Regions from separate parts of the Mesorhizobium sp. CCNWLY176 genome, predicted to be linked through region 1. Evidence: predicted binding sites of a transcription regulator. Region 1 holds the regulator's gene; each other region holds the start of a gene.
The links. The regulator LexA, encoded in region 1, represses DNA repair genes until DNA is damaged. The targets are predictions, from matches to a motif close to TGTTCNNNNTGTGTTCNG.

Region 1 (7,649 bases):
GTCCTGGCGCAGCTCGTTGCCGGTGCTGTGCTGGACGAACAGGCGCGCAAGATGGGCCTCGGCCTTTCCAAGGACCGGCTTGCAGCCCTGACCGCCGAGGATACGGCATTCCAGGGACCGGACGGCCGCTTCAACCGCCAGCAGTTCGACTATGTGCTGCGACAGGTCGGCATGCGTCCGGACGACTATTTCGCTTCGCGAGGCCAGGTGGCGATCCGCCAGCAGATCGTCGAGGCGGTGTCCGACGGCATGAAAGCACCGGATACGTTCCTGCGCGCTTACGCGCTCTACCAGGGCGAGGATCGCACCGTCGATTATCTGTCTCTGCCCAAGTCGCTGGTCGAGCCGATCGCCGCGCCATCGCAGGATGTGCTGTCGAAATGGTTCGAAGAAAACAAGAAGACCTATGCAGCGCCTGAATACCGCAAGATCTCCTATGTGAAACTCGAACCTGCCGACATTGCCGACGAGGCGTCGGTGGGCGACGATCAAATTCGCGAGGATTACGAGAAGAACAAGGCGCGCTACACCACGCCGGAAACCCGGACGATCGAGCAACTGGTCTTCAAGACGCCGGAGGCGGCGAACGCCGCACTTGATTCGATCAAGGGCGGTGCGACCTTCGACAAGGTCGTGGCTGCCGAAGGAAAGACGCAGGCCGACACGCTTCTCGGCACCGTCGCCAAGGACCGGATTGCCGACAAGGCCGTGGCGGATGCCGCCTTCGCGCTCGGCGCCAACGAGGTGAGCCCGGTCGTGCAAGGCACGTTCGGCCCGGTGCTTTTGCGCGTCACCGAAATCAAGCCTGCCGTGGAGAAGCCGCTCGCCGAACTGTCTGCCGTAATTCGCAAGAACCTGGCGCTGACGGAAGCCAGCCGCGTTCTGATCCAGACGCACGACGCTTATGAGGATGCCCGCGCCAATGGCGAATCGATGAAGGAAGCCGCCGACAAGCTGAAGCTCAAGGTCGTGACCATCGACGCTATCGACCGTGCTGCCCTGCGTCCGGATGGTTCGATCGTCAACACACTGCCCCAGTCGCGCGAACTGATTCAGGCCGTATTCCAGGCTGACGCCGGCATCGAGAACCCGCCCGTGACCATTGGCTCGAGCGGCTACGTCTTCTACGAGGTCGAAAGCGTCACCGCAGCCCGCGATCGCACGCTGGATGAGGTGCGCGAAAAGGCCGTTGCCGACTGGACGAAGCAGGAAACGGCGACACGGCTCGCCGCCAAGGGCGCGGAACTTCAAAAACGCATCAAGGACGGCACCTCACTGGACACGCTGGCAAGCGAACTGTCGCAGGAAAAGCAGACCAAGCGTGGATTGAAGCGCGAGGCGGACGACGCTGATTTCGGCAAGCCGGGCGTCGCTGCAGCCTTTGGCGTAGGCGAAAACGGCGTCGGCGTGTTCCCGGCTCCGGCCGGGGATGCACAGATCCTGTTCAGGGTTGCCGAGGTGTTCGAGCCTGCCGGCGCAGGCGCCGACACCGTGCCCGAGGATGCGCGCAAGCAGTTTGCAGCCGGCATGTCCGACGATTTTCTGGACCAGTTGGTGGCGCGGTTGCAGACGCAGTATACCGTCGAGATCAACCGAAACGCCGTCACCCAGGCACTCGCCTTCTGACGATGACCACGCTCAAACCGCATCTCGCCAAGGTCGCCACGGGAGCGGCCCTGACTTTCGAGGAGGCCAAGGAAGCCTTCGACATCATCATGTCGGGCGAAGCCACGCCCGGCCAGATCGGCGCTTTCCTGATGGCACTGCGCGTGCGCGGCGAGACCGTCGATGAAATCTCCGGCGCCGTTGCAACGATGCGCGCAAAGATGCTGCGGGTCGATGCGCCCGCTGGATCCGTCGACATCGTCGGCACCGGCGGGGACGGCTCGCACAGCGTCAATATCTCGACCGCCTCGGCCTTCGTCATCGCCGGTTGCGGCGTGCCAGTGGCCAAGCATGGCAATCGTGGCCTGTCCTCGCAGACGGGCGCGGCCGATGTGCTTATCGCGCTCGGCGTGAAGATCGATCTCACCCCGGAGGCGATCGGCGACTGCATTCGCGAAGCCGGCGTCGGCTTCATGTTCGCGCCGGCGCATCATCCCGCGATGCGCCATGTCGGACCGACGCGCGTCGAACTCGGCACCCGCACGATCTTCAATATCCTTGGCCCTCTCTCCAACCCGGCCGGCGTCACCCGCCAGATGGTCGGCGTGTTTTCACCCGAATGGGTGCAACCGGTTGCCGAGACGCTGAAGGCGCTTGGCGGCGAGCATGTCTGGGTGGTCCATGGCGACGGCTATGACGAGATAACCACGACCGGCGAAACGCATGTGGCCGAACTTGCCGGTGGCGCTTTGACGAGTTTCGTTTTGACGCCTGAGCAATTCGGTCTCAAGCGGCACAGCAAGGACGATCTGCGCGGCGGCGACGCGGCCTTCAACGCCAAGGCGCTGCGCGATATGCTATCGGGTGCGCCCGGTGCTTACCGTGATACGGTGCTGATGAATGCCGGTGCAGGACTGGTGATTGCCGGAAAGGCCGCGACGCTTGCCGACGGCGTGAAAGCTGCCGCAGCGGCGATCGACAATGGCCGCGCGCTCGGCGTCCTCGACGCGCTGGTAAAAGTTTCGAACGGATAGAGCGATGGCCGATATTCTGACCCGGATCGAGGCCTACAAGCGCGACGAGATCGCCGCCGCCAAGGCCCGCACACCGCTTGCAGAACTCAAGGCACGCGCCCGCGACGCCGATGCGCCGCGCGGCTTTCACGCTGCCTTGCAGGCAAAACGGGATGCCGGCGGCTTCGCGCTGATCGCCGAAATCAAGAAGGCGAGCCCCTCCAAGGGATTGATTCGTCCGGATTTCGATCCGCCAGCGCTGGCGCAGGCTTACGAAGAAGGAGGTGCAGCCTGCCTTTCGGTGCTGACCGACACGCCTTCCTTCCAGGGCGCACCTGAATTCCTGACCCACGCGCGTGCTGCCTGCACATTGCCGGCCCTGCGCAAGGATTTCATGTTCGAACCCTATCAGGTCTATGAAGCGCGCGCCTGGGGCGCGGATGCCATTCTGGTCATTATGGCGAGCCTGACCGACGACGATGCCAAGGCGCTTGAGGAGTCTGCATTCGAGCTCGGCATGGACGTGCTCATCGAAGTGCACGACGAGGCCGAGACGAAACGGGCGCTGAAACTGTCCTCGCGGCTGATCGGCATCAACAACCGCAACCTGCGCACCTTCGAGACGAGCCTTGAGACATCCGAAAGATTGTCGTCACTGGTGCCCGACGACCGCCTGCTGGTCGGCGAAAGCGGCATCTTCACCCATGAGGATTGCCGGCGGCTGGAGCACTTCGGCATCGGCACATTCCTGGTCGGCGAGAGCCTGATGCGGCAGCAGGACGTGGCGGCGGCAACGCGGGCGCTGCTCACCGGCAAGTCCGCGCAAGCGGTAAACGGCTAGGCCATGAGCGCCAAACCCGCCCTCACCCATCTCGGCGTCGAAGGCCAGGCGCATATGGTCGATGTCGGCGAAAAGGCTGAAACCGAGCGCACGGCGATCGCCGAGGGCTTTGTCACCATGCTGCCCGAGACGCTGAAATTGATCCGCGAGGGCAATGCCAAGAAGGGCGACGTGCTCGGCACGGCGCGTATCGCTGGCATCATGGCGGCCAAGCGGGCGCATGAGCTCATCCCGCTCTGCCATCCGCTGCTGTTGACCAAGGTTTCGGTCGATATCGAGCCGGACGATTCCTTGCCCGGCCTGCGCGTGACCGCACTTGCCCGCGTGACCGGCAAAACCGGCGTCGAAATGGAAGCGTTGACTGCGGCTTCCGTCGCCTGCCTGACCATCTACGACATGGCCAAGGCCGTCGATCGCGGCATGGTCATTTCCGGCATAAGACTGGTTCAGAAGACCGGCGGCAAATCCGGCGATTACCGGGCTGGTGCATAGAGATGGCGCTTCTGCCGGTCACCGACGCCCTGCAACGCCTGCTCGATGGCGCCGGTCCCGGCAATGCAGAGTCTGTGCCCTTGGCCGAGGCTGCAGGCCGTGTGCTGGCCGAACCTGTCCGAGCGCTGCGCACGCAGCCGCCGTTCGACGCATCCGCCATGGACGGATATGCGGTGCACAGTGCTGACGTCGCCAATGTCCCGGCAACGCTGAATGTCATCGGCGAAGCTCCGGCCGGGCGGCGCTTTGCCGGCAAAGTAGAGCCGCATCAGGCCGTGCGCATCTTTACCGGCGCGCCGATGCCGGACGGTGCCGACACCATCGTCATCCAGGAGAATACCCGCAAACTCGATAGCAAGACCGTTGAGGTCACCGAAACGGTTGATGCCGGGCGGCACATTAGGCGCAAGGGTCTCGATTTTTCCACAGGCGACCTGCTGCTTGAAAAAGGCAGGGTTCTGGATGCCGGCGCATTGTCCCTGGCGGCAGCGGCCAATCACCCTCGCCTGCCGGTCGTGAAGAAACCGCTGCTGGCGATCATCGCCACCGGCGACGAGCTTTTGCCGCCGGGCAGCGAACCAGGCCCCGACCAGATCATCGCCTCCAACAGCTATGGCGTGGCAGCGATCGCCGAATCGGTTGGCGCACGGGTGCTCGACCTCGGCATCGCGCCCGATCGCAAGGAGGCCATCTCGGCGCTGATCAAGCGCGCCGTGGAGGCCGGCGCTGACGTGATCGTGACGCTGGGCGGCGCATCGGTTGGCGACCACGATTTCATCCACGACGTGCTGACCGAGGAAGGCGTAACCCTCGATTTCTGGAAGATTGCAATGCGGCCCGGCAAGCCGCTGATGTTCGGCAGGCTTGGACACACCCGCTGCATCGGCCTGCCCGGAAATCCGGTGGCGAGCCTCGTCTGCTCGCATCTGTTCCTGAAGCCGCTGCTGGCGCGGCTTGGCGGGCGACACCATGTGCCGGACATTCATGAGGCGTTCCTCGGCACGGCGATGCAGGCCAACGATCTGCGTCAGGACTATGTGCGCGCCGTTCTTCGAGACGACGACACCGGGCTCGTTGCGACGCCATTCGAGATCCAGGACTCCTCGATGCTGAGGACCTTCACCGAGGCCAATGCATTGATTATCCGCGAGCCTTTTGCGCCGGCGGCTGAGGCCGGCGCGCCGTGCACCGTCCTGAAAATTCGCTGACCTGAAGCTTCAGAGACTTTCGTTCCGCTCCTGTTCGGTCGAGAGTCTCCAAAGTCGGAGTGTTCGCGTATTGTTTCCACCACGTTAATATATTCATTAAAATTTAAACGGTTGCAGAACACAAATGGAACAGATAGTGTTTGTTCTGGTTTTGTTTTTGATTTGATTCTTCGGGGGTGGCCATGCTGACGCGCAAGCAACACGAGCTTCTAATGTTCATCCACGAGAGGATGAAAGAAGCCGGAATCCCCCCCTCCTTCGATGAAATGAAGGAAGCGTTGGACCTTGCGTCGAAATCCGGCATCCACAGGTTGATCACGGCTCTTGAAGAGCGCGGGTTCATTCGCCGACTACCGAATCGTGCTCGAGCGCTCGAAGTTCTGCGTTTGCCCGATTCCATGGCTCCCGGGCTGGCGCCGCAGCGCGCGAAATTCTCGCCGAGCGTCATCGAAGGAAGCCTCGGCCGTCGGCCGGAACCTGCGCGTAGCCCTGTGGCCGGCAATGACGATGTCGGGTCCGCTGTATCAATCCCGGTAATGGGCCGGATTGCCGCCGGTGTGCCGATCGAGGCCATCCAGCACAAGACGCATTCCATCTCCGTGCCGCCGGAGATGATCATGGGCGGCGAGCACTACGCCCTTGAAGTCAAAGGCGATTCGATGATCGAGGCCGGCATTTTTGACGGCGACACGGTCATCATCCGAAATGCCAACACGGCAAATCCCGGCGAAATCGTCGTTGCGCTGGTGGATGAAGAGGAGGCCACGCTCAAGCGCTTCCGCCGCAAGGGCGCATCGATTGCGCTGGAGGCAGCAAACCCGGCCTATGAAACGCGGATTTTCGGACCTGACCGCGTGAAGGTCCAGGGCAAGCTGGTGGGATTGATCCGGCGCTACTGATGATGCGCGGCGCCGCCAGGTTACGGTTTGGCGCTTCGCGAATTTGAGTATCTGGACTTTTTGAACTGATTGTTCGCCGGCTTACTTTCTCTTAGTTGATATGGCGACAACCCGCGCGCCTCTCGAGAAAAGGCTCGCTGCGTATGCCAGGGGCGATACGGTTGTGTCAGCGCAAAGCGGATTTCGGCGCGTCGCTCTGAAATGTCTCCATTCAGATAGATGGCGGCACTGCCGAATTTGGCCAGTTCGCGTTTGGTGACGACAAGTGGCACCGGTTCCTCGCAGACATCCTCGGCTGTCGCGTCGTCGACCACGATAAGGCTCGTATAATCGCAGGCGCGCCGCGCGGAACGCCAATCGGCGGCGTGTGCGATAATCGCGCCGGATCGGTGCGTCGCCAGACAAAGACCATCGTGGCAGTCGAAACCAGCGGGGAGCAAGTTCGCCAGCTTTCCGGGAGATTGTTCGGACGAAATAGTCGTATCGCTTGATGCAAGACCGGCTGCTTCATTTTCCGCGGAATCATCGAAGGACGTGCCGTTCGACGAATTACGACGCCCTTCCCGGCTTGGCTTTTTCTTGCCGGCATCGTTAATCGTATCGACCGGCTTGATCAGATTTTCCGATAACAGCGCGCGCTTCCAGTTTTCGATCGTGAATTCGTTCGGCCGCGCGCGGTTGACTGCGAGATTTTCATCATCGACCGGTACAGCCACCAGTCTCGCATCTTCCGAGACGAGAATGTCGGGCGCCCGAACGTCTGCCAGAAGCAGCATTCCAGCGAGCGTGAAAGGCACCGCCAGCAGTCGCAGCCATGTGGATGCCATGGTCGCAATCACCAGCGCGACGGTGAGCAATACCAGGGATTGCCCCGAAACCAGCCCGACCGCATCGACGGGCGAGCGATCCGATATCCATTGCGAAATGACGATCATCGCCGTCAGCCCTTTGCCCATGACGTAGAAGAACGGACCATCCAGGCCGAGCGGCATCGCCAATGAGCCGGCGACGGCGAAAGGCATGACAAGGATCGATACGGCGGGCATGACGCCGAGATTGGCGAGAAGGCTAAGCGGCGAGACCCTTTGAAAGTGATAGGCGCCAAATGCGGTCGTCGCGAGCCCGGCAATGATCGAGGTCATGGCGAGTGCGCCGACGGAGCCGATCGTGCGCCTGGTCAAACCGGCAATCAGCGACACATTGCCCGGTGGAACAAAAGGTTTTGACCTTTGCGAGCGCCTTTCCGCCCACAGGGCATAAGCGCCGACGAGCGCTGCGGTCGCAGCAAAGGACATCTGGAAGCTCGGGCCGATCACCTCATGCGGCGAGATCGCAATGACTACTATGGCCGAGATCGCCAGATTGCGCATGGTGAGCGCGCCGCGATCGAACAGCAGTGCCGCAAGCATGATCGCCAGCATGATGAAGCTGCGTTGAGCCGCTACCTCGCCGCCGGAGATGAAAAGATAAGACGCGATCGCGACAAGAGCTGCGGCGGCGGCATATTTCTTGACCGGCCGGCGCGAAGAAAGTCCCGGAAACAAGGCAAATGCTGCGCGCAGCGTCCCCATGACCGTTCCCGCTACAAGCG
Region 2 (7,649 bases), on a different contig from region 1:
CGCCAACGCTTCAGGCTTCAGGCGAAAGCCGTTACAGGTCGGGCAGGGCGTCGCCGACATGAAGCGCTCGATTTCCTCGCGCATCCAGGCCGATTCCGTTTCCTTCCAACGGCGCTCAAGGTTCGGGATGACGCCCTCAAAAGTCTTGGTAGTCTTGTAGGAGCGAAGCCCGTCGTCATAGGTAAAGGCGATTTCGCGTTCGCCGGTGCCGCGCAGTATGGCTTCCTGCGCTTCCGCGGTCAGGTCCTTGAACTTGTCGCCGAGCTTGAAGCCATAGACCTTGCCCAGCGCTTCCAGCGTCTGGGAATAGTAAGGCGATGTCGATTTCGCCCACGGGCTGACGGCGCCGTCGCGTAGCGAGACATTGTCGTCGGGCACGATCAGGCTGGCATCGATGGCGCGCTGGTTGCCGAGGCCGTCGCAGGCCGGGCACGCGCCGAACGGGTTGTTGAAGGAGAACAGCCGCGGCTCGATCTCAGGAATGGTGAAGCCGGAAACCGGGCAGGCGAATTTTTCCGAGAACAGGATGCGCTCATGCGTCTCGTTCTTCGACTTGTTGACGGAATCCTCGCCGGTCTGGCTGGCGTCCAGCGGCTTGTCGGCGAATTCCGCGACAGCCAGCCCGTCAGCCAGCTTCAGCGCGGTCTCGATCGAATCCGCAAGCCGCGTCGCCAGATCGCCGCGCACGACGACGCGGTCGACGACGACGTCGATGTCATGCTTGTACTTCTTGTCGAGCGCCGGAACATCGGCGATCTCATAGAAGACGCCATCGACCTTGACGCGCTGAAAGCCCTTCTTCAGGAGTTCGGCCAGTTCCTTGCGGTACTCGCCCTTACGGCCGCGCACCATCGGCGCCATGATGAAGAGACGTGTGCCTTCTTCCAGCGCCAGCACGCGGTCGACCATCTGCGAAACCGTCTGGCTCTCGATCGGCAGGCCCGTCGCCGGCGAATAGGGCACGCCGACGCGCGCGAACAGCAGGCGCATATAGTCGTAGATTTCGGTGACTGTGCCGACCGTCGAGCGCGGATTGCGCGAGGTCGTCTTCTGCTCGATGGAGATGGCCGGAGACAGGCCGTCGATCTGGTCGACATCCGGCTTCTGCATCATCTCGAGGAACTGGCGCGCATAGGCCGAAAGGCTCTCGACATAGCGGCGCTGGCCCTCGGCATAGATCGTATCGAACGCCAGCGACGATTTGCCGGAGCCTGAGAGGCCGGTCATGACGATCAGCGAATCCCGGGGAAGGTCGAGATCGATGTTTTTCAGATTGTGTTCGCGCGCGCCGCGAATGGAAAGATATTTATGGTCGACCATGCCGGGTCTGCCGCCTCGATCAGGAATTTGTCGGATTGGCTGGTTTATCCGGCCAACCGGTCATGTAGGTATTTTTGCCGCTCTGTCGAGGGACGCATCGTCCCTCGCTGTCAGCAGGGTTTAGCCGCCTTTGGCCGCGCGGAGCAAGCAGAAAGAACAAAGGCCGAACACGCTACTGACATATTGTGCATAAGCCATATGGCTTTGTTACAGGCCGATCACATTTTTGCCGGCAAGGCTTCGCGCGGTTGACGCACAAAAATCGAAGGAGCAGACTTCAAAGGTCATCTGGAGCCGAGCATCCTTCGATGTTCTTCGCAGCCGGTAGGCGGTTTGCGAGACGCCGCAAACGAGCGAATAAGCGCTTCGGAAGACTTTGGAGAAACTGACACAGGAGCGAGGCATGACCCCACCTGATAGTTCCCAATGGCTCTGCGAATGCGCGGAGCCGCGCCAGGCATAAGTGCCGGGCTTGCCCGGCAGACTGTGACCTGCCGTTCCCAAAACGAAAATCAGAGACCACTAGTCGGATCGTTGGCTGAAGCCGCGTAGCATCCGAAAGCAAAGCCGGTAAAACACTCCCGGCAGTTGGCAAGAATGTCATCAAAGCCTCGACCGCTCTTGAATGAGCGGCGAGGCTGTTTTCGTGATCCGGGCCGACATCCCCCTCGAAAACGTGGTTTGACGCCACAATAACAAATCTCCGCCGCCGTGCCGCCTCACGGCTAACCGCGATTTGCCGCAATCGCCGAGGAAATTCGCGCCTGCCAATGCCGACGTCCTTTTTCATCAAGACAAGGCAACGCCCGGTTTCGCGAGGCCTTGAGTATGACGTTGTTTGGAAAGCGGTTGGCGCCTGCGCGGGCGGGCGTCTGGATCTCAGTGGCTTTCGCAGTGCCGCTGCTGGCGCTCGGCGCATTCCTTTGTGACCTGCAACTGTCCGGAAACTTCCATACGGTCGTGCCCGGCGAGTTCTATCGGGCGGCGCAGCCGACGCCGCGCCAGTTGGGAGAATACGCTGCGAAGTATGGCGTGAAGTCCGTTATCAACCTCAGGGGGCCGCATAATGGCTTCGCCTGGTACGAGGCCGAGAAGGCGGAAAACGCAAAACTTGGGATCAAGCAGATCGATTTTCGCGTCAGTTCGATCACGGAGATGGACAGCAAGCAGATCGCCAGGCTTGTTGCGATAATGCGCAAGGCCAGGAAGCCGCTGCTCGTTCACTGTCAGTCGGGCGCTGATCGCAGCGGGCTGGTATCGGCACTCTATCTGGCTGCGGTCGATGGTGTGGATGTCAAAGAGGCTGCGCGCCAGCTTTCGATCCGATATGGGCATTTTTCGATGCCGTTCAGCCGGACCTACGCCATGGATCTGACTTTGAAAGCTTTTGGCGCCGCGGCCGGTCATCCCAGCGGCTGAGTTTTCACGCAATCGACGCTTTCAATCAAAAAGACATGGAATTTGATGGTAGCGCTTGAAATGCGACGAGTTGGAGTATAGAACAAAATGAGAACAAACAACTTGTGGACAGAGCCTGAATTTCATCCCCGTTGTGGCCGGGATGGTGTCTATGGGCTAAGGTGTGCCGGCGAATTTGCCGGTTTTGTTAGGATAAGCGCGGAGCGGTGTCATGGCGGGTAGCGTCAATAAGGTCATTCTGGTTGGTAATCTCGGCGCGGACCCGGAAATCAGGCGGTTGAACTCGGGCGAACCGGTCGTCAACATTCGTGTCGCCACCTCCGAAAGCTGGCGCGACAAGAATTCCGGCGAGCGCAAGGAAAAGACCGAGTGGCACAACATCGTCATCTTCAATGACAATCTCGCCAAGGTCGCCGAGCAGTATCTGAAGAAGGGCATGAAGGTCTATGTCGAGGGTCAGTTGCAGACCCGCAAATGGACGGACCAGACCGGAAACGAGCGCTACACGACCGAAATCGTGCTGCAGAAATTCCGTGGCGAGTTGCAGATGCTCGATGCGCGCGGGCAAGGCGGCGACGGCGGCCAGGTAAGTTACGGCGGTGGCGGTGGCCGCGGTTCGGATTTCGGCCAGTCCGGCCCGAACGATGACTTCAACCGTGGCGGTGGCGGCGGTGGTGGTGGAAACCGAGGCGGTGGTGGCGGTTCGTCACGTGATCTCGACGACGAAATCCCGTTCTGATTGATTTTTCGCGGGGGCGTCCGACGCTCCCGCGAACTCATTTTCTGTCTAGAAAGACTTTGCTGGCAGTCTTGCTGGCTCCCGAAAACCGATCAGCCTGCCGTCACCATCGCCTTGATGCCATCGGCAACGAACTGCACTGCAAGCGCGGCCAGGATCACGCCGAGAAGTCGCGTCAGGATCGAGCGCCCGGTCTGGCCGAGCAGGCCGTCGATGCGTTCCGCCAGGATGAAGACGAGGTAGGTGAGGGCGAGGCACAGGAAGATGATGCCCACCAGCGCTGCCTGCGCGGCCCAGCCCTGGAACGAGCCTGACAGCAGCACCGTCGCCGAGATGGCGCCGGGACCCGCGATAAGCGGGATCGCCAGCGGAAACGCCGCGATGTTGTGGATGTGATCCTTGGTGATTGCGACATCCGATATTTTTTCCTTCCGATCCTGCCGCTTTTCAAAAACCATCTCGAAGGCAATGAAAAACAACAGAAAACCGCCGGCGACGCGGAAGGCCGGCAGGGTGATGCCGAACACTGACAGGATCGATGCGCCGGCAATGGCAAACAACGCCATGACGCCGAAGCCGATGACGCTGGCGCGGATCGAAACCTGACTGCGCTGCGCGCGTGTCATGCCCCGCGTCACCGCCAGAAAGATAGGTGCCAGCCCCGGCGGGTCGATGGTGACCAGGAGCGTCACGAAGGCGTTGAAAACACTATCGAAATTCGGCATCCCGCGTCCTCCTGCGCGCAGGCTACATTGCCGGCTTTCCGCGCGCCAGTCCCCTCACAGCAAGATCAGGGCAAAGGCCTCCCGATTTCTTGGGAGGCATATTTTCGACATGGTGTCGCAGGATTGCCCGAATCGTCGGTATCCATTTGAATTTGTGACGAAAATCAGTTCTGGAAAAAAGCGCTCGGTATTGGTGAAATCGGTATCGTTCCTATATAAGAGGGCAGTGATTCTCCTAGTTTAAGTGATCCGATTTGACCGACCAGAAAATACCGGGTGGACCCGGCGGCCCCTCCGATATCGAGCCTATCTCGATCATCGAGGAGATGCAGCGTTCCTATCTCGACTATGCGATGAGCGTCATCGTCAGTCGTGCGCTTCCGGACGTTCGCGACGGGCTGAAGCCGGTTCACCGGCGTATCATGTTTGCCGCCCATGAGAGCGGCTACCACTGGAACCGCAAATATGTGAAGTCGGCGCGCCCCGTCGCCGACGTCATGGGTAAATACCACCCCCATGGCGACGCCTCGATCTATGACGCCTTGGTTCGCATGGCGCAGGATTGGTCGCTACGCGTGCCGCTGATCGACGGGCAGGGCAATTTCGGCTCTATCGACGGCGATCCGCCTGCGGCGATGCGTTATACGGAATCGCGCCTGACCAAGGTTGCGCACGAGCTTCTGGAGGATATCGACAAGGATACGGTCGATTTCCAGGAGACCTATGATGCGTCCGGCCGCGAGCCGCGCGTTCTACCGGCGCGCTTCCCCAACCTTCTGGTCAACGGCTCCGGCGGTATCGCGGTCGGCATGGCGACCAATATTCCGCCGCACAATCTGAGCGAAGTCTGTAATGGTGCCATTGCGCTCATCGACAATCCGGCGATCGACCTGCCGGCGCTGATGGAAATCATTCCGGGTCCGGATTTCCCGACCGGCGGCATCGTTCTCGGCCGCTCCGGCATTTATAACGCCTATTCGACCGGGCGCGGCTCCATCGTCATGCGCGGCAAGGTCGCCATCGAGCAGATCCGCAACGACCGTGAAGCCATCATCATCACCGAAGTTCCCTATCAGGTGAACAAATCGACGATGATCGAGAAGATGGCCGAGCTGGTGCGCGACAAGCGTATCGAGGGCATTTCCGATATTCGCGACGAGTCCGACCGGCAGGGTTACCGCGTCGTTATCGAATTGAAGCGTGATGCGGTTGCCGACGTCATTCTCAACCAGCTCTACCGTTTCACGCCGCTGCAAACGTCTTTTGGCGCCAATGTGGTTGCGCTGAACGGCGGCAAGCCGGAAGTCCTCACGCTGATCGACATGCTGAAGGCGTTCGTCGCCTTCCGCGAAGACGTCATCAGCCGCAGGACGAAATTCCTGCTGCGCAAGGCGCGTGATCGCGCCCATGTCTTGGTCGGCCTGGCTATTGCCGTCGCCAATATCGACGAGGTCATCCGGGTGATCCGGCAGGCGCCCGATCCGCAGACGGCGCGCGAACAGTTGATGGAGCGCCGCTGGCCGGCGCGCGATGTCGAGTCGCTGATTCTGCTGATCGACGATCCGCGCCATCGCATCAACGACGACGGCACCTACAATCTGTCCGAGGAACAGGCACGCGCCATTCTGGAGCTGCGTCTGCAGCGCCTGACGGCCCTTGGCCGCGACGAAATCTCGGACGAACTCAACACCATCGGCGACGAGATCAAGGATTACCTCGACATCCTGTCGTCGCGCGCGCGCATCCAGCAGATCGTCAAGGATGAGCTTGCCGCCGTCCGCGACGAGTTCGGCACGCCGCGCCGCACCGAGCTCAGCGACGGCGGCTCGGACATGGACGACGAGGACCTGATCCAGCGCGAGGACATGGTCGTCACCGTCAGCCATTCCGGCTACATCAAGCGCGTGCCGCTTTCGCTCTACCGGGCGCAGCGCCGCGGCGGCAAGGGCCGCTCGGGCATGTCGACCAAGGACGAGGATTTCGTCACGCGGCTGTTCGTTGCCAATACGCATACGCCGGTGCTGTTCTTCTCCTCGCGCGGCATCGTCTACAAGGAAAAGGTCTGGCGCCTGCCTATCGGCAATCCGCAGTCACGCGGCAAGGCTCTGATCAATATGCTGCCGCTGGAACAGGGCGAGCGCATAACCACCATCATGCCCCTGCCCGAGGACGAAACGAGCTGGGGCGAGCTCGACGTGATGTTCGCCACCACGCGTGGCACCGTTCGCCGCAACAAGCTCAGCGACTTCGTCCAGGTCAATCGCAACGGCAAGATCGCGATGAAGCTGGAGGAGGCCGGCGACGAGATTCTCGGCGTCGAGACCTGCACCGACAATGACGACGTGCTTTTGACGGCAGATACCGGCCAGTGCATTCGCTTCTCAGTCGGTGACGTGCGCGTCTTCCAGAGCCGCAACTCCGTCGGCGTTCGCGGCATCAGCATGGGCGAAAAGGACCGCGTCATCTCGATGGCGATCCTCGAACATGTCGATGCGGACGCGCCGGAGCGTGCGGCCTATCTCAAGCGTTCGGTTGCCGAACGGCGTCTGGCTGCCGATGCATCTGTCGGCGAAGAGGAAGAGATCGCGCTGACCAACGAGGAAGTCGGCGAGGAAGCCGACATCTCCGAGGAACGCTACCAGTTCCTGTCGCAGCATGAGCAGTTCGTGCTGACGGTCACCGAATATGGCTACGGCAAGCGTTCGTCTTCCTATGATTTCCGTCTGACGGGGCGTGGCGGCAAGGGTATTCGTGCCACCGACGTGTCGAAGGTCGCTGAAATCGGCCGCCTCGTCGCGACCTTCCCGGTTGGCAACGAGGACCAGATCATGCTGGTTTCCGATGGCGGGCAGGTCATCCGCGTGCCAGTCAACGGTATACGCTTCGCCAGCCGCGCCACCAAAGGCGTCACGATCTTCAATACGGCAGATGGTGAGAAAGTCGTCTCCGTCGAGCGCATTTCCGAGCCGCAGGGCGACGAAGAGGCGGATGAGATCGTTATCGAAGGAACGGCTGAAGGTCCGGTGGAAAACGGGCCCGAGGATCAAGCTCCGACCGAGTAATACCAAGGAGCGCGGAAGTATTGCTTTCGCGCTAACCCACCTCGCCGGAAACGGTGAGGTGGTGGTTCAAGAAATCAGCGGGGACCGAAACCGTTCGAGCGAGCCTTCTGTTCCTGAAGGCGCATGCGTTCCGACTCTTGATGGATGCCGAAAGCGGTTGCGATCAACATGGCGATAGTCATTGCAGCAGCGAGCATGTAAATCATCATGGTCTTGTTCTCCTGACCTCGATAACGATGATGTGGCGATTTGGTTTCATGTTTTCCAGATCACGCTACTTCGCATTGCTTGAACTTGTCGTGATCGCTCCATTCATGCGGTGTTCATTCTGCGCCTGTGAGCAGATTGCCTTTGGTCACGCTGCCCGCTAGAAACCACGCCATG
Region 3 (7,649 bases), on a different contig from region 1:
CACCGGTGTCGGCATCATAGGCCCGGATGACGCCGGACGGCTCCTCGGTCGAGTAATTGTCGTTGACAGCGCCACCGACGATGATCTTGCCGCCGGCGATCAGGGGCGCCGAGGTCGAATAATAGTAGCCGGATTTCGGGTAAGGCATATTGGTCATCAGGTTCAGCGTGCCGCCTTCGGCAAAACCGGGGCAGACCTGACCATTGGCCGCGTCGAGCGCGATCAGCCGCGCATCGGACGTCGGCAGGTAGACGCGCTGCGCGCAGGGCTGCCCCGCCGTCACCTTGGTATCATTGTAGAAGGACACGCCGCGGCAGGTCTGGTGCTGGCGGTTGTTGTCTTCCGCGATCTTGGGATCGAAGCGCCACTTTTCCTTGCCGGTCGCCGCGTCGATGGCGATCGCCCAATTGTGCGGCGTGCAGATGTAAAGCGTGTCGCCAATCTTCAGCGGCGTCACCTGATAGGTCGTCTCCGGCACGTCCGCCGATGTGCGCACGTCGCCGGTCTGGAAGGTCCATGCCGGTGTGAGCTTCGCGACATTCTCAGGCGTTATCTGGTCAAGCGGCGAATAGCGCTGGCCATATTGCGTGCGGCCATAGAAATGCCATTCGCCCGCCGGCACGTCGCCGCCGCCGAGATCCGGTGTAGCGGCAACCTTGTCGGTGGGCAGCTCGCCGGCGATGTCCAGCGGATCGATCGTCATCGACGCGCCCGCCGCAATCAGCGCCGCAAGAACACCGGCTGCCAGTGGAATCACGCCGCCCGAAGCGCTCAGGCGCCGCCGCACCCAAGGCGTCAGCAGCCACAGCGCCAAGAGCACGACAACACCACCGCGCGGGCCGAGCTGCCACCAGTCGAGCCCGACCTCCCAGATCGCCCAGGCCAGCGTTCCGATCAGAACCAGCGCGAAAACCCAGAGTGCTGCGCCTGAGCGCCTGAACAGCAGCCATGCAGTCAGCAGGAAGCCGAGGCCTACAATGACGTAGTAGAAACTGCCGCCGATCGCCGCGAGCCATATGCCGCCGCCAGCGAGGAAAAGTCCGAGAATGAGAAAGACGAGCGCCGTGAGAACCGTTGCCAAGATCGTTGCCCCTGTGATTTCGGGGACCGTTCGAGGCGAACTGAGCCTCGACAGCCGAGCGTTGAGTCGTCAGGCGCCAAGTTTTCCGCCGAACCGCAAACACTGTCAAATGACGGATATGGGAGCATCGCAGATCGCAAGGACTTCCGGTCCACAACCGCCGCAAGCTGCCGAAACACACGCCTTACGCGCCGAATGCAGGGGATAAGGGCTGTTCGCGCTTTGTTTTAGCGCTTCTTCTGGCCTTTCTGGTCCGAATCACTACATTCGGTGCAAATGTCAGACTTTCCAGACGACATGCCCTTCTTCGACGAGGCCCCCTCGCCTCGCGCCACCCCTGCGCGCGCGCCGGCGCAAGGCGGCGGCATTGCCGCGCGCGCCATGGCGGCCCGCCAGGGTTCGGCCCCGGATTACCTGAAGGGCCTCAACGAAGAGCAGCGGCTGGCGGTGGAAACCATCGACGGCCCGGTGCTTGTGCTGGCCGGCGCCGGCACCGGCAAGACGCGCGTGCTGACCACCCGCATCGCCCACATTCTCAGCCTCGGCCGCGCCTTCCCCTCGCAGATTCTCGCCGTGACCTTCACCAACAAGGCCGCGCGCGAAATGAAGCAGCGCGTCGGCCTGCTGGTCGGCGAAGCCGTCGAAGGCATGCCGTGGCTCGGCACCTTCCACTCCATCGGCGTAAAAATGCTGCGCCGCCATGCCGAGCTTGCCGGCCTGCGCTCCGACTTCACCATTTTGGACACCGACGACGTCATCCGCCTGATCAAGCAGCTCATCCAGGCCGAGGGGCTGGACGACAAGCGCTGGCCGGCGCGCCAGTTCGCCATGATGATCGACGGCTGGAAGAACAAGGGCCTCGGCCCCTCCGAAATTCCCGAAGGCGACGCCCGCGCCTTTGCCAACGGCAAGGGCCGCCAGCTCTATCAGGCCTATCAGGACCGGCTGAAGACGCTGAACGCCTGCGACTTCGGCGACCTGCTCTGCCATCCGATCCGCATTTTTCGCGGCAACCCGGATGTGCTGAAGGAATACCACAAGCGCTTCAAATACATCCTCGTCGACGAGTATCAGGACACCAACACCGCCCAATATATGTGGCTGCGGCTGCTGGCACAGGAAACCGGCGCGCCCGGCCAGAAGAATGTCTGCTGCGTCGGCGACGACGACCAGTCGATCTATGGCTGGCGCGGCGCCGAGGTCGACAACATCCTGCGCTTCGACAAGGATTTTCCCGGCGCCGTAGTGATACGGCTGGAGCGCAACTACCGCTCGACCGCCCATATCCTCGGTGCTGCCTCCCATCTCATCGCCCACAATGAGGGACGGCTGGGCAAGACGCTGTTCACCGAAAAGGTCGAGGATGACGACTCCAGGGTCAATGTCCACGCCGCCTGGGATTCGGAAGAAGAAGCCCGCGCCGTTGGCGAAGAGATCGAGACAGCCCAGCGCAAAGGCCACAAACTCAACGACATGGCGATCCTCGTGCGCGCCTCCTTCCAAATGCGCGAATTCGAAGACCGCTTCGTCACGCTTGGCCTGAACTACCGCGTCATCGGCGGCCCGCGCTTTTATGAGCGCCAGGAAATCCGCGACGCCATGGCCTATTTCCGCGTCGTTGCCCAGCCCGCCGACGACCTCGCCTTCGAGCGCATCGTCAACGTGCCCAAGCGCGGGCTTGGCGAAGCGGCCGTAAGGCAGGTCCACGACACGGCGCGCGCGCTGCGCATCCCGATGCTGGAAGCCGCTGGCAATCTTGCCGAAAGCGACGAGCTGAAGCCCAAGCCGCGCGCCGCCCTGCGCGAGGTCGCGGCCAATTTCGAGCGCTGGCAGAAGGCGCTCGACAACACGCCCCACACCGAGCTTGCCGAGACGATCCTCGAAGAATCCGGCTACACCGACATGTGGAAGAACGACCGCTCGGCCGAAGCGCCGGGCCGGCTCGAAAACCTCAAGGAGCTCATCCGCTCCATGGAGGAATACGAGTCGCTGCGCTCCTTCCTCGAACATGTCGCACTGGTCATGGACAGCGAGAAGAACGAAGACCTCGACGCCGTCAACATCATGACGCTGCATTCGGCCAAGGGGCTGGAATTCGAAACTGTTTTTCTCCCCGGTTGGGAGGAAGGCCTTTTCCCGCACCAGCGCTCGCTCGACGAAGGCGGCCGCTCCGGGCTCGAGGAAGAGCGCCGGCTTGCCTATGTCGGCGTCACCCGCGCCAAGAAGAACCTGCACATCTGGTTCGTTTCCAACCGGCGCATCCACGGCCTGTGGCAATCGACCATCCCGTCGCGCTTTCTCGATGAACTGCCCGAGGCCCATGTCGAAGTGGCCGAGGCCGGCAACAGCTATGGCGGCTATGGCGGCGGCTCCTTCGCCGGCGGCCGTGGCGGGCGGCAGAACCCCTATGGCGCATCGCGCTTCGACAATGTCGGCCAGGACTCCGGCTCGTTCTCCAACACCTATGCGACGCCGGGCTGGCAGCGCGCGCAGGCGAACCGCAACGAGGCAACCGACCGCAACTGGGGCTCGCGCAGCGGCCACGCGGTAGAACGCATCGGCTATGGCGAGACCGATTCAGGCTATGGCGCCGGCCGCGGCTCGGTCAAAAGCCGCACGATAGAAGGCGAACTCGTCGCCAAATCCGTCTCCGACACCCCCTCGCCCTTCAAGGTCGGCGACCGCGTGTTCCACCAGAAATTCGGCAACGGCAATGTCTCGGTCGTCGATGGCAACAAGCTGACGATCGATTTCGACAAGGCCGGGCAGAAGCGGGTGCTGGACGGGTTTGTGACGGGGATTTGAGGAGCGCCATTCCTTCTCCCCTTGTGGGAGAAGGTGGATTGGCGCGCAGCGCCAAGACGGATGAGGGGTGCTGGAAGAAACTCCAGCGTCTGCATCCCGTCCAACACCCCTCATCCGACCTCCCCTTCGGGTCGGCCACCTTCTCCCACAAGGGGAGAAGGAAAAGGTGCACTACCCCCGCATCGCCCTCAGCTTCTCCGCCGCTTCGGCGGCGAGGTCGACGTAGCGCTCCTCCAGCGTTTCGGCGGCTTTGATGATATCGAAATCGTAGCCGTATTTTTCGAGGATCTTGGTCAGTTTCTCGACGAACTGGGCCTGCTCCTCCAGCGCATGGAACAGTGAACCGACCTGTTCGGCGCTGATTTCGGGGTCGGAGAGCATTTTCGGCACTTCCTTGCCCATACGGGCGCCCGCCTCGGTCTGCTCTTTCAGGATCTCAAGCCAGTCAGTCAAATCATCTCTCCGTTCGCGCGCACCATGCCCGCCCGCTTCCCGCGCCGTCAACTCGCAAGGGCGGTCGGGCAAACCACAACCCGCCACAACCACAGGATACATACAACCATAACGCGAAGTTTGCCGAATGCATGCAAATGTTTCGGGGCGGGCAAGAGCCCGTACCCTCCGCTTCCCGGCGGGGTACTCCAGCCCCTTCCGCCTCGACACCCCCGCAGGCGGAAGGGGTTTTTCGAAGCCGAACCCGGAGCGCGCCGTGCGGGTCAAACGTGCCTCTCTCATGCTGGCCCTTCTGGCAACGCCATCGGCGGCAGCCGATCTCGTGCCTGATCCAGCCGCCCCGCCAGCACCAAATATCGTCACCAGCGTAGAGCGCCACTGGACCAGCAATGCGCTCGACAGCGAATTCGCCATACCAGACTGGTATTCGCTGATCCGCGGCTCGCTGCAGCACGAATGGCAGATCGACAATGGGACGGTGAAATTCGGTGCCGAAATCCAGGCGACCCGCCATGATACGGTGAAGATAGAGGACGACCGCGCCGGCGCGCTATTGCTTGACGTGACGAAGCGCGTAAGCCCGGCGCTGGAACTGCGCGGCACCCTCACCTACCGGCTTTCGACGGAAGGCGACGATTTTACCATTGGCCCCTTCATCATAGGCACGCGCGCGCCCAAGCAGGTGTTCGGCGCACAGGGCCAGGCCGGCATCGATCTCGGCGGCGGCACAGCACTTATCCTCGAACTGGCCAACGCTTATGAACTGCTCGGCGAATCCCGCTTCCAGGACGACGTGCTGCCGCGCACCAAACTCGACCCCGACAAGAACCGCACGCAGGTCGGCGCAAAACTCATGCGCACTGTCGGTCAGGCAGCCTATGGCGTTTCGTCCTCGGCGCAATTCGTCTCCGTGGAAAAGCTGGGCTCGCCACCCGTCGGCCTGTCGCTCGCCGAGTATACGCTGCAGGCGGAGGCCGGCTACAAGCGCCAGACGGGAGCCAGCATCACCGGCGCGCTCGGCGTCCAGATGCTGCGCGGCGCACAGGACATCTATCAGAGCGTGCGCCCGACATGGCGGGTGGCCGTCGCGCAGCCCCTGCCGCATGGCTTCGAATTGCGCGGCGCCTATTTCGGCCGCTTCGAGACCATCGACAGCGACGACCCGCTGGCCTCATGGCTGCAGCGCGGCGAGATCGAGGCACGGTTCCTGCTCAACGAACGCCTGGCGCTCGCCTCGGGCGCTTTCGCAGAGCTGAAGAAAAACCTGCTCTATGAAAACAGGGAGCGCGCCCATGGCCTCTATGGCGAAGCCAGCTTCCAGGCGACCAAGGCTGTCTCGCTGGTCGTCCGCGTTGATTACACGCAGCGTTTCCTGACGGTGATCGATGTCGAGAAGAAGACCGTCGGTGCCTTCATCGGCATCCGGACGAAGATCTGAAGCTGCCGGTCCAAAACCTGTTCAGAAACTCGCTCCGGCGAGTCAGATGGTGGCGGTTTCGAGAACCGGAACGGAGCGTACGTTTGGGTACGTGAGTACCGGAAGCGCAGAAAACGCCGGCAGATGGCCGCCGGAGTAGAGTTTATGAATAGGTTTTCAGGCAGGAGGGACGCAACTCCCTCCTGCCCTGCATGCATGCTCATGATTGCTGGCCGGGAATTACTTCTTCAGCTTGTAGCTGTTGCCGCCCAGGAGGTTGATGCCAACGCCATTAAGGACGCCGTTCAGCACGCCGACGGTGTTCCCGTTCAGGATGCCGGTGCTGTTGCCGCTGAGGATGTTGTTGCCGCTGAGGATCGGCGAGCCGTTCAGCAGGTTGACGCCAAGGCCGATATTGCCGAGGCCGATCGACGGCGACACATTGATGAGGCCGCTCGACTGGCTGAAGTTGCCAGTGTTGGAGCCCCAACCGCCGGCATGTGCCGAAACAGCCGAGAAGGAAACAACAGTAGCAGTAAGTGCATAGATGATCGTCTTCATGATGTACTCTCCTTTGTTGCTTACAGTGTTTCCCTCTGCTTCCCGTCTTGTTCTCCGAGTTTGATTATTCACACGCAATCAAATCATGCAATCTTGAATTGCAGTATTTAATTAATACAACCTGTTTTCCATTTTTTAACTTTAATCTTTTACCTTAAGGAAAATGGTTACCGTCGCAGCCTGAAAGCCGCATCAGATCATCTTGGAGCGGATGATAACCCTGGAAAACTCAGGGTTTGCGCGCTTCCCAGCGATCGAGAAACGCCTCGATCGGCATCGCCTGCATGTCGGGGATGGCGTCGGCCAGATGGCCGATCGGCCAGTCCCACCAGGCTAGCGCTTCGATGCGGGCGGCAATCTCGGGCGAGAAACGGCGACGCAACAGCTTTGCCGGCACGCCGGTGACGATCTCATAGGCACCGACATCGCGCGTCACCACCGCGTTGGCGCCGACGACCGCGCCATTGCCGATGCTGACGCCCGGCATGATGACAGCGCCATGGCCGATCCAGACATCATGGCCGATGGTGACCGCCTTGCTTTGACGCCGCGCCTTGAAGTCGCCATCGACGCCGAGATAGCGGAAGTATTCGTTCGGCCGGTAGCTCACCTTATGCGTGGTGAGGCGCTCGATGGGATGTTCAAGCGCATTGATGCGGGTGTTGGCAGCGATGGAGCAGAACTTTCCGATCGTCGTGTAGATCGCCTCGGCGTGGCGCTCGAAATAGGAAAAATCGCCGACCGTCACCTCGCGCAGGATCACGCGCTCGCCGATTATCGCATAGCGGCCGAGCTTGCAGCTCTTCAACTCGGCTGTCGGGTGGATGCGCGGCTCGGCATCCTTGAAGCGAAGGGCGGGGTTCGGGTCCATGCTGGCGCTTTACGCCGCCTCGCTTTGCCCCGCAAGCCGGTCGGATAGAGCTTACTGCGGCTTGCCTTCGGACCAGACGACATTCTGGCCGTAGAGCGGGACCGTTGTCACCGCCATCTTCGCCGAACCGTCCTGCACCTGGCGGGAATGGGAGAGATAGATCAGCGTATCGTTCTTCTTGTCGTAGATGCGGTTCACCACCTGCTTCTTCCAGATCAGGCTGATGCCCTGCTTGAACACCTCTTCGCCTTCCTCGCTCATGTCGATCTTGCCGATGGTGATCGGCCCGGTCTGGCGGCAGGAGATGGAGGAATCGGACGGGTTTTCGAACCAGTTGCCCTTTTGCAGCCGGTCGACCACGCCACGGTCGAAATAGGAGATGTGGCAGGTCACGCCCCCGACTGCGGGATCCGTCACCGCCTCGACGATGATGTCGTTGCCGAGCCAGTCGACGCCGACCC
Region 4 (7,649 bases), on a different contig from region 1:
AATCAACCAAGCCGCCGATCGGGCGGTCTCAATCAATGGAGTGTACTGTGTTTGCAATCACCCTTTTACTCTCACCCGACAATCGGGACATGTCTCTCATCGAGAGAGTGCGCATCGCCTATGACGCGTTCCGCGCAAATCGGAGTCAGCGCCGGACCGTCCGGGACCTGTCCAAGCTGGACGATTACATGCTCAAGGACATCGGCATCACGCGATCCGAAATCATGTCGATCGCCTATGACTCATCAACCGAGAGGATGCGCGGTCATGATAACCGGACAGCTTGACCGGTTCGCTATCGAGCCTGATACGAGGGATTCCCGCTTGCCGGTGCTTGCCTTGCATGATGCGGCGAGTTCCGGCCGGCAATGGCAGGGCCTCTCGAACTATCTCCGCGGCCGGTATCAGTTGATCGCGCCGGATCTCCCTGGCCACGTTGACGTCGGCTTGCGCACAGCGAACGACGTCCACGATATAGCCCAGCTTCTTATCGGCGCGCTCGCCACTGACACGGTCCCGATACATATCGTCGGCCATGGCCATGGTGCTGCGGTGGCGCTGGAAATCGCGCTGTCCCGGCCGACATTGGTCCGAAGCCTGACGCTGATCGAGCCGACTTGCTTCCACCTGTTGCTCGCAGATGATCCGGCTGATCGGATGCTGTTTAGCGAACTCGTCGATCTTGCCGATCGAATGGCGGCATCCATCGCCGCTATCAGGCCGACTGATGCAATTCAGGCCTATATCGACTTCTGGTATGGAGCCGGCGCCTGGTCCAGAACCAGCAGCAGCCTGCGCGCCTATCTTGCCTCTCAGGCCGAGCAGGTGGCGATGACTCTTGCGGCGTCTCTGGCCGAGTACTGGCCCTTGCCACGCTGCAGGCGGGTGTCGTGTCCGACACTTGCAGTCATGGCGCTGGAAAGCCCTGCCGCAAGCCTTCGTGTCACGGAGCTCGTTGCCGAAGCAATAATCGGAGCACGTCTGGTCATGGTTCCCGACGCAGGGCACATGGCGCCGCTGACCGATCCGCATATTCTCGATCCGCTAATAGGCTCACACCTGAAATCAGTCGATCATATCGAGACGATGCAACCATCGTGGCTCCGCGCGGCTCGACACAGACGAGCCGCCTGAGTGTGAAACACCGCGTCTCGCGGTCGAAACAAACTTGCAGGTTCTCAATCGACGGTAGTGTGGTTTTCCTCGACTTTGCCCAGATTGGATCGGCGATATCTTTGATCGGCTTTGCACCCGTGTCACCATTTGCTGGGCTATCCATGGCGGCGGCTGATATCTTCAAGAGGAAACCAAGGAGCAGACCTATGACCAGAATCGTCCCGGTGTTGGATTTGAGCAGGCTCGAACAGGGCCACTCGGAAAGCCGGACATTTCTTGCCGATCTGCGCTCGGCAGCCCGCGACGTCGGTTTCTTCTATCTGAGCGGCCACGGAATAACGGAAGACGAGATCGCCGAGGTTTTGACAGCTTCGCGGCAGTTCTTTGCGTTGCCCGAGACCGACAAGCTTGCCATCGAGATGGTCAATTCCTCGCAGTTTCGCGGCTACACGCGTGCGGGCGGCGAACTGACCAAGGGCAAGGCCGACTGGCGCGAGCAGCTCGACATCGGTGTCGAGCGCGACGCCATTCCGCAAGGCCCGGACACCCCGGCCTGGACGCGGCTGCAGGGGCCAAATCAATGGCCGGGGCAGTTACCTAGCCTGAAGCCGGCGCTGCTCGCCTGGCAGGCGAAGGCGACAGCGGTGGCGATATGCCTGCTGAAGGCTTTCGCTGTCGCGCTTGAGCAGCCGGAGGATGCCTTCGATCCCATCTACCGCGAATCGCCCAATCACCGAATGAAGATCGTGCGCTATCCCGGTCGGGACACGACGGGCGACGGCCAGGGGGTCGGGGCGCACAAGGATGGCGGTTTCCTGACCCTGCTGCTGCAGGACGAAAACAAGGGGCTGCAGGTCGAGTATGACGGTCATTGGGTGGATGTCGACCCGATTCCTGGAACGCTCGTCGTCAACATCGGAGAACTTCTCGAGCTTGCGTCGAACGGATATCTGCGGGCGACGGTCCATCGCGTGATCACGCCGCCGGCGGGCGTGGAACGTATCTCGGTACCGTTTTTCTTCAGCGCGCGCCTTGATGCCACCATCCCGCTTCTGACCTTGCCCGAAGAACTGGCAGGGGAGGCGCAGGGACCAGCGAGCGACCCGGACAATCCGCTGTTTCGCGATGTCGGCACGAATGTTTTGAAGAGCCGATTGCGCTCGCATCCGGACGTAGCGCGGCGACACTATGCCGATCTGCTGGACTCGACCTTGGCGCCGACCTGAGTCGTCGGTTTTTCGCGAGCAGAGGACACTGTCCTCACAAGGAAGACTATTCGCTGAGTGTCGGTATCTTTAGAATGAAATTCGTATCAAAGAGGACCGAATCGGCGCATAAAAGAAAAATCATCTGGTTCTTCTCCTCCCATTGGAACCGGATGTGTGTTCCCCTCTGGAGGTTTTAAACCTTCAATTCGCCGGGCCGTATTCGAGCCCGGCTTTCTTTTGCCTTGATGCAGTGTGTGCCAGGTTGGCGCTCTTCGGCGGCCGTTGAGAAGCGGTTTGCTCCACCACACAGCTTGGTGAAACGAAATACCTTTCCCGGATGGCCTGGACGGCTCATCTTCTGGGTCGATGCAACATCCGGCTTAACATCATCGTTTGTCGAAAGTCCTCCCATGGCCCAAACCCGACAATTGCGGCTCGGCGCATTCATGCGCCCGGTCAGTCTGCACACTGGCGCATGGCGCTATCCCGGCGCCTATCCTGATGCCAATTTCAACTTCGCGCATTTGAAGCGCTTCGCGCAGAGGCTCGAAAGCGCGAAGTTCGACGCCTTTTTCATGGCCGATCATCTGGCCGTGCTGAACATGCCAATCGAGGCGCTGAAGCGCAGCCACACGGTCACATCCTTTGAACCGTTTACGCTGCTGTCGGCGCTCGCAGCCGTGACAGATCGCATTGGCCTTGTCGCAACAGCCTCCACGACATTCGATGAGCCCTATCACATCGCACGCCGCTTCGCCTCGCTCGACCACATTAGCGGCGGCCGCGCAGGCTGGAACATCGTGACGACATCCAACCCGGATGCCGCGTTGAACTTCGGCAGGCAGGAGCATGTCGAGCACGGCGAGCGCTATCGCCGCGCCTGCGAATTCTACGATGTCGTGACCGGGCTGTGGGATAGTTTTGCCGATGATGCCTTTGTTCGCGATGCCGAAAGCGGTCTCTATTTCGACCCGTCGAAATTGCATGTCCTCGATCACAAAGGGCCCAGTCTTTCCGTCAGGGGGCCGCTCAACATTGCGCGGCCGCCCCAGGGCTGGCCGGTCATCGTGCAGGCCGGGGCTTCGGAACCGGGGCGGCAACTCGCGGCCGAGACAGCCGAGGTCATTTTTGCCGCGCATGCCGATCTTGCCGCCGGGCAACGTTTCTACGCCGACGTGAAGGCGAGGGCGGTGAAGGCAGGCCGGTCGCGCGACGACATAAAGATACTGCCCGGCGCTTTTGTCGTCGTTGGCGATACGGTCGAAGAGGCACGTGCCAAGCGCGCCAAGCTCGACAGCCTGGTCTATTACGAAAGCGGCATCGCTTCGCTGTCGATCGCGATCGGTCACGATGCATCCGGCTTCGATCCGGACGCACCGCTGCCCGATATTCCCGAAACCAACGCGAGCAAGAGCGGGCGCGAGCGTGTCATCGAACTGGCGCGCGAGGAGAACCTGACGGTCAGGCAGCTTGCACAGAGGCTCGGTGGCTATTCCGGTCTCGCCTTCGTCGGCACGGCGAAGACAATAGCCGACGAGATGGAGGAATGGTTGCTGTCGGAAGGTTCGGACGGGTTCAATATCATGTTCCCATTCCTGCCCGCGGGGCTCGATGATTTCGTCGACAGGGTGGTTCCCGAACTGCAGCGCCGCAATATCTTCCGACGCGAATACGAGGGTTCGACATTGCGCGAAAATCTTGGCCTGGCCCGGCCGGCAAACCGCTTCTTTGAAGAGAGCCCTGTCGACCAGCGGAAGGTTGTCTGAATGACCCGGTTCGGCCCGGGAAAACAATCAGCGTGTGCCAGCTTCAGATCGTATTCCGGATAATGGCACAGGGGCTCGCCATCTTCAGCCAGCGCACCGTCATGTCCTCGGCGAGGTAAACTCCGCGCATCTCTCGATCAAGCCAGAGACCTTGCCGAGACCGCTTGCGCGGGTCGCGCGCCGCCACCCGATCGAGAACGCCATGGCGGATGGCGCGCTCGTTCCCGTCTTGCTTGACCAGGGTGTCGCCTCAATCGCGACATCAAGCGCTTTGGCAATACGATTGCGTCAGCAATCAAAGTTTTGGTTCGCTCAATCGATTAGGCTTGACTAATCAATTAGCATAGACTAATCTTTTTTCATGACTGAAGCTGCAATCATCGACACTGTCTTGCGCACGTTGGCCGATCCTACCCGGCGAGCCTTGTTCGAGCGGGTCGTCAGGTCCGAAGAGATTACCGTGGTTGAGTTGACCCGGGGGAGTGGCGTGACGCAGGGAGCCATTTCCCAGCACCTGAAGACATTGAAGCAGGCGGGTCTGGTTGCCGACCGTCCCGAGGGCCGGAACGTCTACTATCGCGCCCAGCCGGAAGGCCTCGCGCCGCTGGCCGACTGGATGAGCCATTACGGCGTCTTCTGGCGCGAGCGCTTTGCAGATCTCCGAGAATTGCTGAAGGAAATCGATCCATGAATGACGCTGCATTGAAATCCGGCACGCAAGAGATCGTGGTCGACGAGGTCTTCCCGCATGCGCCGCAGACGATCTGGAAAGCGCTGACAACCGGCGAGCTGATCGCCCGCTGGATGATGGAGCCGACAGGATTCGAGCCCGTGGAGGGCAAGAAGTTCACGTTTCAGACGACGCCGGCAGGCAGGTGGGACGGTGTCATTCGCTGCAAGGTGCTGGAGGTCGTGCCGAACGAACGCCTTGCCTATACCTGGAAAGGCGGAGATGACGGAAACGTCGGCTACGGCTCGCGGCTGGACACGGTCGTCACGTTCATCCTGTCCAGGGTCGACGATGGAACGCGCCTTCGCCTCATCCATTCCGGCTTCGTCACGCCAAAGAATGACACGGCTTTCAACAATATGAGCCAAGGCTGGCCGAAGTGCTTCCAAAGGCTGGATGTCGCGGCTGCAGAACAGTTTTCATCGAAAAAATTGCACTGAGCGGCCAACGACAGGGCGTCTGGTGGCACCGCGCTACGAATACGGCAACGGCTGAGCGAAGGTCTCTCGGCCCTACCACTTCACAACAGGAGAGAAGACGTGAGCAAGCCTTACACCGGCGGATGCGCCTGCGGCGCGATCCGTTATGAGATTTCTGCCGAACCGATCGTGATGAGCGACTGCCAGTGCCGCCAGTGTCAGTATGACAGCGGCACCGGGCACCAATCCCACCTGACCTTCAAGGGAGCGCCTGTGAAAGTGCAGGGCGAAGCGACCCATTGGAACATGGTGGGCGATGGCGGAACGGTCAAAGCGCGCGCCTTCTGCCCCACCTGCGGGTCACCGGTCTATATAAGGTTTCCAGACATGCCCGATCTTTTCATCGTCAGCGCTGCGAGCCTCGACGATCCAGACCGATACAAACCGCAAATGGTTTTCTGGACCGCCGGCGGTCACGCATGGGACCACCTTGATCCAGCCCTGCCGAAATTCGACAGGATGCCGCCGACCTGAAATGCAGCCTGATCTGGCGGGCATGGTTGTCCGAAGCACATTCGCGAATCATTTTCGTTGCGAATGTTCTTGTTTTGTTCTATCTGTCAACCCCGAAGGGTGAGGGCATTCCAGGGAGGTGTGCCATGCAGGAACAATTTGCGTTCATGGAGGAAAATATCCCGCTTCGGAGGCTGCCGGACCGCGTATTCTTCACCTTCTTTCTGGGCGGAATGGCGAAGGCGCTAGTCGAGAAAATCGGAAATTATATCAAGAGCTTGTATGGTATCAGCGCGCAACTTCGTCCCCCTGATCATTTGCACGTTTCGCTGCAGCATGTCGGCGATTTTCCCCGCCTGAAGAGCAAATATATCTGGGCTGCATGCCGGGCGGCAGAGGCCGTGTCGAGCAAACCTTTCACAGTTTCTTTGGATCGAGCCTTATCCTTCACCGGCCGGCCGGGCAGGTATCCTTGTGTGCTCTGTGGCGGCGAAAACCCCGCAACATTCGAACTTCACCAGCGCCTTGCCGTTGCGATGCGAAAGTACGGCCTCAAGGCGGGGTTTGAGTTCAACCCGCATATGACGCTGTTCTATGCACCGATTTCCGTTCCGCTGTGTTCGATCGAGCCCATCAGCTTCGAGGTGGATGAGTTCTTCCTCATCCACAGCAAACTGGGCCAGACCAAATACGAAACGCTCGGCAGATGGTCTCTGCGCGGGTAAGACTGCTTGGCGCACCATGATCAAGAGGGCTGGAATTGACCGTCACCATCTACGGCATCAAGAACTGCGACACGATGAAGAAGGCCCGCACATGGCTGGAAAGTCACGGCGTCGCGTACCGCTTCCACGACTACAAATTCGAGGGGCTTGACCGCGCACTGCTGGCCAGTTGGTGCAAGGAACTCGGCTGGGAGGTGCTTTTGAACCGCGCCGGCACCACGTTCCGGACGCTTGCCGAGGGCGACAAGCAGGACCTCGATACCGAGAAAGCGATGGCGCTGATGCTGGCTCAACCCTCCATGGTCAAGCGGCCTGTGCTCGATGTCGGTGGGAAATTGCTCGTCGGTTTCAAGCCGGAACGTTACGCGGAAATGTTCCCGGCAAGATAGCAGCGGCGATGTCGGGCAGGGGCGTCGAAGGAGGATCAAGAGGTTGCATCGCGCATCCGGCAGGACGTGCGATGCAGGTTGCTCAGATAGCTCAGGCCCACTCGCCGGCGCGCATGACCGGTTCGGTGCTGCCGTCCTTGTTGACGCCGTCGATGTCGATTTTGCCGGAGCCGATCATCCAGTCGATGTGGATCAGGCTCGAATTGCCGCCGCGCGCGGCGACTTCCTGCGGCGACAGATTGCTGTCGTTGAAGCAGGTGGAATAGCACTGGCCGAGCGCGATGTGGCTGGCGGCGTTCTCGTCGAACAGCGTGTTGTAGAACAGGAGCCCACTCTGCGAGATCGGCGAGGAATGCGGCACCAGCGCCACTTCGCCCAGCCGGCGCGCGCCTTCGTCCGTGTCGAGAACCTTGCCGAGCACATCCGCGCCCTTTGAAGCGTTAGCCTCGACGATGCGCCCTTCCTCGAAACGCACCGAGATATTGTCGATCAGCGTGCCTTGATAGGAGAGCGGCTTGGTGCTGCTGACATGCCCCTCGACCCGTCGCGCATGCGGGGTAGTGAACACTTCTTCGGTCGGGATGTTCGGGTTGCAGGTGATGCCGTTCTTCGCAGTTTCTGCGCCGCCGTTCCATTTATGGCCGTCGGCAAGGCCGATGGTGAGATCGGTGCCGGGCCCGGTGTAATGCAGCGCATGGAAGGCCTTGCCGTTCAGCCATGCGGTGCGGCGGGCGAGTGCTGCGTTGTGATCTTTCCACGCGCTCACCGGATCGTCCGAATTCA

Region 2: a site for LexA is predicted at 2,818-2,835, ahead of ssb (single-stranded DNA-binding protein). Genes of this name have one in related genera too.
Region 3: a site for LexA is predicted at 1,294-1,311, ahead of WBQ96_RS06730 (ATP-dependent helicase). Genes of this name have one in related genera too.
Region 4: a site for LexA is predicted at 5,838-5,855, ahead of WBQ96_RS05590 (2'-5' RNA ligase family protein). Genes of this name have one in related genera too.

Annotation. Positions count from the first base shown of each region.
Region 1 covers NZ_JBBBDZ010000016.1:133,593-141,241, reverse strand. Annotated here, with positions in the region: gene WBQ96_RS23135 (peptidylprolyl isomerase) at 1-1,626, shown strand, start outside; gene trpD (anthranilate phosphoribosyltransferase) at 1,629-2,639, shown strand; gene trpC (indole-3-glycerol phosphate synthase TrpC) at 2,644-3,459, shown strand; gene moaC (cyclic pyranopterin monophosphate synthase MoaC) at 3,463-3,951, shown strand; gene WBQ96_RS23115 (molybdopterin molybdotransferase MoeA) at 3,954-5,159, shown strand; gene lexA (transcriptional repressor LexA) at 5,342-6,058, shown strand; gene WBQ96_RS23105 (ComEC/Rec2 family competence protein) at 6,079-7,649, opposite strand, start outside.
Region 2 covers NZ_JBBBDZ010000008.1:87,782-95,430, reverse strand. Annotated here, with positions in the region: gene uvrA (excinuclease ABC subunit UvrA) at 1-1,320, opposite strand, end outside; gene WBQ96_RS15070 (dual specificity protein phosphatase family protein) at 2,215-2,739, shown strand; gene ssb (single-stranded DNA-binding protein) at 2,951-3,478, shown strand; gene WBQ96_RS15060 (MarC family protein) at 3,571-4,203, opposite strand; gene gyrA (DNA gyrase subunit A) at 4,458-7,265, shown strand; gene WBQ96_RS15050 (hypothetical protein) at 7,340-7,474, opposite strand; gene coaD (pantetheine-phosphate adenylyltransferase) at 7,647-7,649, shown strand, end outside.
Region 3 covers NZ_JBBBDZ010000003.1:231,018-238,666, reverse strand. Annotated here, with positions in the region: gene WBQ96_RS06735 (glucose/quinate/shikimate family membrane-bound PQQ-dependent dehydrogenase) at 1-1,081, opposite strand, end outside; gene WBQ96_RS06730 (ATP-dependent helicase) at 1,358-3,886, shown strand; gene WBQ96_RS06725 (hypothetical protein) at 4,058-4,339, opposite strand; gene WBQ96_RS06720 (hypothetical protein) at 4,596-5,777, shown strand; gene WBQ96_RS06715 (hypothetical protein) at 5,997-6,317, opposite strand; gene WBQ96_RS06710 (DapH/DapD/GlmU-related protein) at 6,547-7,188, opposite strand; gene WBQ96_RS06705 (CreA family protein) at 7,240-7,649, opposite strand, start outside.
Region 4 covers NZ_JBBBDZ010000002.1:558,668-566,316, reverse strand. Annotated here, with positions in the region: gene WBQ96_RS05625 (DUF1127 domain-containing protein) at 48-287, shown strand; gene WBQ96_RS05620 (alpha/beta fold hydrolase) at 268-1,134, shown strand; gene WBQ96_RS05615 (isopenicillin N synthase family dioxygenase) at 1,323-2,342, shown strand; gene WBQ96_RS05610 (LLM class flavin-dependent oxidoreductase) at 2,735-4,090, shown strand; gene WBQ96_RS05605 (ArsR/SmtB family transcription factor) at 4,452-4,781, shown strand; gene WBQ96_RS05600 (SRPBCC family protein) at 4,778-5,260, shown strand; gene WBQ96_RS05595 (GFA family protein) at 5,360-5,773, shown strand; gene WBQ96_RS05590 (2'-5' RNA ligase family protein) at 5,899-6,477, shown strand; gene WBQ96_RS05585 (ArsC family reductase) at 6,513-6,866, shown strand; gene WBQ96_RS05580 (aminopeptidase) at 6,958-7,649, opposite strand, start outside.